Hoeflea sp. 108: one gene and its partner. The protein of the gene in region 2 binds, or shares a complex with, the protein of the main gene of each other region. Links are inferred from orthologs where the notes say so. Each region holds a gene or a part of one and is shown on either strand. Other genes may lie near its edges.

Region 1 (3,987 bases), 430 kb from region 2 along the record:
TCGCGGCTGTGTCGTGCAATCCGGCGACGCTCGCGCGGGATCTCAGTATTCTGATCGACGGCGGTTACACGCTGAAGAGCGTCACGCCCATCGACCAGTTCCTCTGGTCGCATCATGTCGAAGCGGTGGCATTGCTGGAGAAGCTGAAGCGCCGACGCTGATCTGAGAAAACCTCTCAGCGGACGAGATAGAGCCCGTCTTCACGGACCTCATAATGCGTCGAAAGCGCGTCGCGTCCCTCGAACGGTGTCGAAAGCAGATGGACCGGCTGCGGCCACGGAACAATGTGTCCTCGCGCGTCGAGTTCGGCTGCGCGACGCACCAGCATGTCGAGGGTCGCACGCTGGTCGTTGTCATGGCCGACGCAGGAGAGATTGAGGCGGGAAATGGGATACAACCCGACTTCGGAGCGCTCGCAGACCGTCCTGACGATTGCCTGAACATGATGGGACCAGTCTTCGTTCTGCTCCATGGTCTCCAGTTGCTTGTAGGCATAGGCCCCGATGTGGGCAATGGTCAGCGCCGCGGTGGCGCGGTCGCAATCCGGCTGCCTGACGATCCAGTCGATGATGTCGAGCGTTGCGCCGTGGTCGAAGCTCAGTCCACCGGCAAGCAGGTGCCAGAGATCCGGGTCGCCGTTGCCCGGCAGCCATTCGCCGATCTGGTCGACCGGCTTGAACAGTTGCGCGGCGTGGCCTTCCGGGGGCTGTGCCTGCGTCGTCAACTGAGCGCTGTCCGTTAGCGGCACGACCGCATGGCTTGTCCGCGCATCCGGCTCGTCGCTTACAGGTTGATCCAGCGTGACGCTGGAATCCTCGCCGACCATCCTCCTGATATATTCGAGGATCATCCGCTCGCTCTCGGAAACGGTGCGGCAGGCTGCCCGGAACGAGCGATCGTCGAGTGTTATGGCCGCCTGGGCAAGTTCGGCAAGACGGGCCTCCTCGCGCGTCAGCCTGTCCGGCGAGAACGGCCGGTCGCCGCGCGCCTGCTGGATTGCCCAAGGAATGATCGAATTGGCCTGCCCGCCGCCGATCGAGAGTTGTGGCATGCTGATCGCGGCGCGGCGTTCGGCAAACGAACGGCGCGCCTGTTCCTTCGCCCGCCGCGAATAGATGCGATAGGCAATCAAGATGGCGGCCGCCAGGCTGGCGGCATACCATGCTCCGATCGGCACACTATCAAGCATCGCAAATGCTCCGGCGGCTGCGGCCCCAGATGTATCAGGATATTCTTGAATACTGGTTTAGAGATTCGGTCCAGAGGGCTTGGGGCGCCGCGCGTGCGAACCGACGCTCCAAGTGCTTGAATCTGCGCCGTGGCGGACGATCCGCCGCCGAAACGATCAGACCCGCGTGCCGCCGACGGTCATCTGGTTCATCCGCAGGTGTGGCTGGCCGACGCCGACCGGCACGCCCTGTCCGGCCTTGCCGCACATGCCGATGCCGGTATCGAGCTTCATGTCGTTACCGACCATGGTGACCCGATGCATGGCGTCGGGACCGTTGCCAATCAGCATCGCGCCCTTGATCGGCTGGGTCACCTTGCCGTCCTCGATCATGTAGGCCTCGGTGCAACCGAACACGAACTTGCCCGAGGTGATGTCGACCTGGCCGCCGCCGAAGGACACGGCATAGATGCCGTTCTTGACCGAAGCGATGATCTCTTCCGGCGTCATGTCGCCCGAGGTCATGTAGGTGTTGGTCATGCGCGGCATCGGCTGGTGCGCGTAGGATTCGCGGCGGCCGTTGCCGGTGGCGTTCATGCCCATCAGGCGGGCATTCTGCCGGTCCTGCATGTAGCCGACCAGCTTGCCGTCCTCGATCAGCACGTTGCGGGCGCTGGGCGTGCCCTCGTCGTCGACCGTCAACGAGCCGCGGCGCTCGGCGATCGTGCCGTCATCAACGACGGTGACGCCCTTGGCTGCGACCTGCTGGCCCAGAAGTCCGGCGAAGGCGGAGGTCTTCTTGCGGTTGAAGTCGCCTTCGAGGCCGTGACCGACGGCCTCATGCAGCATGACGCCCGGCCAGCCGGAGGACAGAACGATATCGAAGGTACCGGCCGGCGCAGGGATGGCTTCGAGATTGACCAGTGCTTGGCGCAGCGCTTCGCTGGCGGCCGTCTGCCAGCTGTCTTCGGTCAGGAACTCGTCGAAATTCTTGCGTCCGCCCGCACCATAGGAGCCGCTCTCCTGGCGGTCGCCGTCGCCGACGATCACCGACACGTTCATGCGAACCAGCGGGCGAATGTCGCGCACCACCTGGCCGTCGCCCCGCAGGATCTCGACATGCTGCCAGGACGAGGCGAGCGAGGCGGTGACCTGCCGGACGCGTGGATCCTTTTCGCGCAGCCAGGCGTCGATCTCCTGCAACAGCTTGGCCTTGGCCTCGAAGCCGGGCGAGTTGATGGGGTTCTCTTCGCCGTAGAGATGACGGTTGGTGCGGGCCGGAGCAGCGGCGAGCGTGCCGCTATAGCCGCCCTTGACGGCCGAGACCGCATCCGAAGCGCGCAGCAGTGCCGCTTCCGACAGGTCGCTCGAATGGGCGTAGCCGGTGGCCTCGCCGGCAACCGCGCGCAAACCAAAACCCTGGTCGGTGTTGAAGTTGGCGGTCTTCAGACGTCCGTTGTCGAACATCAGCGCCTCGCCCTCGCGATATTCGACGAAGAGTTCGCCGTCATCGGCGCCCTCGATCGTCTCGGCGACGATCTTGCGCACGCGGTCTTCTGAAATGTCGAACTGGCTGAGCAGGGTGGTCATGGCGCGTCGCCTCCGAAACGGGGAACTGATTAGTCCCGATGTAGGCGACGCGGAGGCTCCGGACAATGTCTCCGGCGCCAGGTGTTTACGGCAGTGCCGCGAAACCTTCGGCGAAGCCGGTCAGGTCGACGGGGATGCCGATGCCTTCCTCGGGGGTCTGGAAGACGATGAAGGTGGCGGACTTGCCGGTCTTCAGCGTGTCGAGCAGCTGCTTTTCGAGGATCACCTCGGCATAGCAGCCGTCCTGGAAGCAGCGGACGAAATAGGCGCGGCCGATATCTTTCTGGTCGACATTGAGGCCCAGGCCGTTGGGAAGCAGCACGCCGAGCGGCGCGAGCACGCGCAGGATTTCGGCCTTGTTGTCGGCGGTGCGCAGCACGACCACCGAAAGGCCCATTTCCGGGCGGTCTTCGGCGATGACGTTCTGCATCATCACGCATTGTTCGTTGGTGGCGCCCGCCGGCCTGTCGCAGATGATCGACCATGCGCCATGGGTGGACTTGACCGTGCCGCTCTGCTGCTGCTGGGCGCCGGCGCTGACAGGTGCCAGGAAGGCGACAGCGACCAACACCTTCGCCAAGGTTCCAAACAGCCCAGACTTCATGACGGCTCCATTGCGAATCACGACAATTCAGGTCGTGCGGTCTGCAAGTAAATAACAAGACGGCCGCTTCGCCATCCTGCTAACTCGGTTTTTCCATTCATTCGGGGTCAATTTGGCCCGAATTGCGACGCCTTTTTTGGGCATAGCTTAAAACATGCGGGCAAATTGCCTCGTCCGCACGCGCGTGACAACCAACTAGCGCCAAACGGGTCGCGGCGCCAGCCCGCGAGCTTGCGCGCAAAAATGCCGCATGAGTTACGCCTCTGCTTCCTTGCGGTTATAAAGAGAGTATGGTTTGAACCACCGAACGTCTCCGGGATTCCCATTCCGGAGCGGCACGATGTCCTTGCGGCTACGCCCGCACGGAAATGGGAGATACTGAGGGCGATGAGAAAGATCTTTGCTAGCGCCGTCGCGGCGACTGCTTCCCTTGCCAGCGTCGCGGCCTATGCGGCTCAGCCGACGCCTTGGCAAACCACTTTCCAGCCGGCCGCGACCGGCATCATGGAACAGATCACCTGGTTCGAGCACTACACTTTGTGGTTCATCGTTCCGATCACGCTGTTCGTTCTGTTCCTGCTGGCCTATTGCATCTTCAGGTTCCGGGCGAGCGCCAATCCGACGC
Region 2 (3,956 bases):
CGCGACTTGGCGAGCGGTTCGCGAATGCGGCGCCAGAAACTCTTGGTCGCCGACTTGGCACGCTTCTTCTTCGCCGCAGGCCTCACGGCCGGCGACGCCATGCGGGACCGCTCCATCAGTTGCCGGCCGCCTTCGCGTCCGGCTCCAGCAGCCTGTGCAGATGCACGACGAAATAGCGCATATGCGCGTTGTCGACGCTCGCCTGGGCCTTGGCCTTCCACGCCAGTTCGGCCGACTTGTAGTCGGGGTAGATGCCGACGATGTCGAGCGCGTCGAGGTCGCGGAATTCCGTGCCGCCCAGCGTCTTCAGCTCGCCGCCGAATACCAGGTGCAAAAGCTGCTTCTTACCGTCTTCTTCGGCCATCTCAGTCCTTGATTCATCATATGCGGGGTCCGCCTGATCTAGACCAAAGCGGGCCGTTTTGGAACAGTTTCCAGTTTCTATTGCCCGTCGTGGGCTGCGATCACCTCGGCCATGGCGTCGAGCAGTTCGCCACTGCCGGCCATCAGCGCCCCATGGACGATTTTCTCGCCAGCAAAGGCAGGCAAGTGCCCGCTGCTGTCAAGCAGCCGGCCGCCTGCTTCGCTCAATATAAGCTCGGCGGCGGCAATGTCCCAGTCATGCGCGTTGGGCTTGACGAAGGTGGCATCCAGCGCGCCGCTGGCAATCTTGGCGACGCGATAGGCAAGCGAAGGAATGTAGGCCTCGCGGTCGAGCCTGACCTGCCACTCCTCGGGCAGTCGGTCGATCATCGGCTTGGGCCCGGCGATGCTGAGCCGTTCACCGGCAGCACGAACAGCAATCCGGCGGCCATTGAGCCAGGCGCCGCCACCCGATGTCGCCCAATAGGTCTCTTCACGCGCCGGACATTCGAGCACACCAACCAGCGAGCGGCCATTCTCGACCACCGCGGCACTGACGCACCAGGCGGTCCTGCCCTCGACAAAGCCGCGCGTGCCATCGATGGGATCGACGACGAAGGTGCGGCGGGCTTTCAGGCGGTCAAGACTGTCGGCGGTCTCTTCCGACAGCCAGCCATAATCGGGCCTCGCCGCCATCAGCGTTTCGCGCAGGTAGCGGTCGGCGGCATAATCGGCTTCGCTGACCGGCGAGTTGCCGCCCTTGAACCACACCTCCGGGCTCTTGCGGAAATAGCGCATGGCGATACGACCCGCCTCGGCTGCCGCATCGCGCAGCAGTTCGAGGTCGGCAAGGATGTCGGCTTTGTCTGCGATCTCAGTTTCCGGCAAGGGTCATGCCTTCGATCAGCAGGGTCGGCGCCGCCGTGCCATAGTTGCGATCGAGGTCGCTTGCCGGCACCATGCGCAGGAACATGTCCTTCAGGTTGGAGGCGATCGTCACCTCCGACACCGGCCAGGCAAGCTCGCCATTCTCGATCCAGAAACCCGAAGCACCACGGCTGTATTCGCCGGTCACCATATCGACGCCCTGGCCGAAGACCTCGGTCACGTAGAAGCCGCTCTTCAGCGAACGGATCAGCTCCTCGGGCGACCTGTCGCCGGGCTCGATGGAGAAATTGGTCGAAGACGGCGAAACAGACGAGCCACCACGAACGCCGCGGCCGTTGGTGACGAGACCGAGTTCGCGGGCCGCCGACGTCGACAGGAACCAGTGATTGAGCACGCCGTTCTCGACCATCTTCAGCGTCGAGCCCTCGACGCCCTCGCCGTCGAAGGGACGCGATGCCTGGCCACGGCGCTTCAGCGGTTCGTCGACTGCCGTGATTGCGGCAGATGCCACCTGCTTGCCCATCATGTCGCGCAGGAAGCTGGTCTTGCGGGCAACGGATGCGCCATTGATCGCGCCGGCAAGGTGGCCAGCGATGCCACGGGCGACACGGGGGTCGAAAACGACATCGACCGGGCCGGTGGCCGCCTTGCGCGCGTTCAGTCGCTTGACAGCGCGCTCACCTGCCTTGCGGCCAATTTCATCGGCGGCGTCCAGATCGGCAAAATGGGGACGCGAGGAATATTCATAGTCGCGCTCCATGGCCGTGCCCTCGCCGGCAATGACGCTGGCAGAGCGTGAAAAGCGCGAGCCGACATAATGGCCGACGAAGCCATGCGACGTCGCAAGCACCATGCCGCCCAGTCCGGAGGCCGCGCCCGCGCCGGACGAATTGGTCACGCCCTTGACGGCAAGAGCGGCTTCCTCGGCCGCAAGCGCATCTTCCTTGAGCTGCTCGGCGGGAACCACAGTTGCGTCGAACAGGTCGAGATCGACCTGCGACTTGGCCAGCTGCGACGCATCGGCCAGTCCCTGGAAAGGATCTTCCGGCGACACCCTGGCCATGGCCACCGCACGCTCGGCCAACGTCTTCGGGTCAGACGAGGCGTTGGCGGAGACACTCGCTACCCGCTTGCCAACGAAGACACGGAGCGAAACATCCTCGCTCTCGGACGATTCGGTGCCCTCGACCTTGCCGAGACGCACCGAAACACTGGTGGAGCGTCCACGCACCGCCACCGCATCGGCTGCGTCGGCACCGGCCCTTTTTGCAGCCTCGACGAGGCTCGCCACCCGGTCGGCCAGTTTCGCGGCGTCGTTGGTATCGTTCATGAGCGTGTTCCGATTGCTTGCGGCGCTTCCGGCACCCGGGGCGCATGGCCTGTACCACCCATCTATTGTCCCTGACCGCCTTGTGCAATGGGCGGACGCGTGGTCAAACGGCCTCGCAGCGGCTTCTCGCCGTCGAATTCATTGGGAAATCAGCATGTCCAGTCAGCCGCAGGCCGCAATGCCGGCCAAATTCACCACCGGTTCGACCATGCGACACGTCATCGTGATGACGGCGACCGGTTCGGTTGGGCTGATCGCCATCTTCATCGTCGACGCGCTGAACCTGTTCTACATTTCCCTGCTCGGCATCGAGGAATTGGCCGCCGCCGTCGGTTTTGCTTCGACACTGCTGTTCTTCACCGTCTCGATTTCCATAGGCTTCACCATCGCCTGCGGCGCACTCGTTGCCCGCTGCCTCGGGCGCGGCCAGCGCGAGGAAGCAGCACGCATGGGCGGCGCCTCGATGGTGTTCATGGGGCTCGCCACGCTTCTGGTCACGGTCGCTACGATGCCGTTCCTGCGCCCGCTGCTTTCGATGCTCGGCGCAACAGGGGCGACACTCGATCTCTCCACCCGCTTCCTGCAGATCGTCATGCCGTCTTTCCCGATCATGGCGCTCGGCATGTGCGCCACAGGAATCCTGCGCGGCGTCGGTGACGCACGCCGGGCCATGTATGTGACGCTCGGTGCAGGCGTCGCCGCGGCGATCTTCGACCCGCTGCTGATCTTCGGCTTCGATCTCGGCCTCGACGGTGCGGCCATTTCCACCGCCCTTTCGCGCTGCGTGATGCTCGCCATCGGGCTTCATGGCGCCCATGTCGTGCACAAGTTGATCAAGCTGCCTGACCTGACCGAACTGCGTGCGGCGGTGAAGCCCTTCTTCGCCATCGGCCTGCCGGCGATGCTGACGCAGGTCGCCACCCCCGTCGGCAACGCCTTCGTGACAATCGAGATCGCCGCCTTCGGCGACCAGGCGGTGGCCGGCTGGGCGATCATCGGCCGGCTGGTGCCGGTCGCTTTCGGCGTCATCTTCGCGCTGTCCGGCGCGGTCGGGCCGATCCTCGGGCAGAACTACGGCGCGCGCAAATTCGATCGCCTGACATCTACCATGCGCGACAGCCTGCTCTTCACCATCGGCTACGTGCTTGTGGTCTGGGCATTGCTCGCCGCCTTCGCCCATCCCATTGCCAGCGCCTTCGGCGTGCATGGCGTGGCGCGCGATCTGGTCGTGTTCTTCTGCCTCTTTGCTGCCGGCAGCTTCCTGTTCAACGGCGCGATCTTCGTGTCGAGTGCTGCCTTCAACAATCTCGGCTATCCGACCTATTCGACCGTCTTCAACTGGGGCCGCTCGACACTTGGAGTCATGCCCTTCGTC

Evidence for each region.
Region 1: the proteins of B015_RS0108195 (region 2) and tldD are in contact, whole or in part, in a solved structure (PDB 5NJ9), measured with the Escherichia coli proteins. The link is inferred for Hoeflea sp. 108 from one-to-one orthologs.

Annotation. Positions count from the first base shown.
Region 1 is NZ_KB890024.1:1,253,407-1,257,393, forward strand. Bases 553-3,517 are described here. They hold tldD (metalloprotease TldD), read right to left. Parts: upstream 2,759-3,517; coding sequence 1,346-2,758; downstream 553-1,345. Other genes in these bases: B015_RS0106190 (DUF4274 domain-containing protein), read right to left, coding at 553-1,189; B015_RS0106200 (invasion associated locus B family protein), read right to left, coding at 2,844-3,362. Outside these bases: B015_RS0106185 (class I SAM-dependent RNA methyltransferase), read left to right, coding at 1-161; more of B015_RS0106190, read right to left, coding at 176-552; coxB (cytochrome c oxidase subunit II), read left to right, coding at 3,750-3,987. UniProt on the Escherichia coli protein: Metalloprotease involved in CcdA degradation. Suppresses the inhibitory activity of the carbon storage regulator (CsrA).
Region 2 is NZ_KB890024.1:1,681,302-1,685,257, reverse strand. The notes cover bases 410-3,343. They hold B015_RS0108195 (TldD/PmbA family protein), read right to left. Parts: upstream 2,582-3,343; coding sequence 1,238-2,581; downstream 410-1,237. Other genes in these bases: B015_RS0108190 (MATE family efflux transporter), read left to right, coding at 2,736-3,343; B015_RS0108200 (3'(2'),5'-bisphosphate nucleotidase CysQ), read right to left, coding at 442-1,251. In the rest of the region: B015_RS0108210 (lysophospholipid acyltransferase family protein), read right to left, coding at 1-101; B015_RS0108205 (DUF4170 domain-containing protein), read right to left, coding at 116-364; more of B015_RS0108190, read left to right, coding at 3,344-3,956.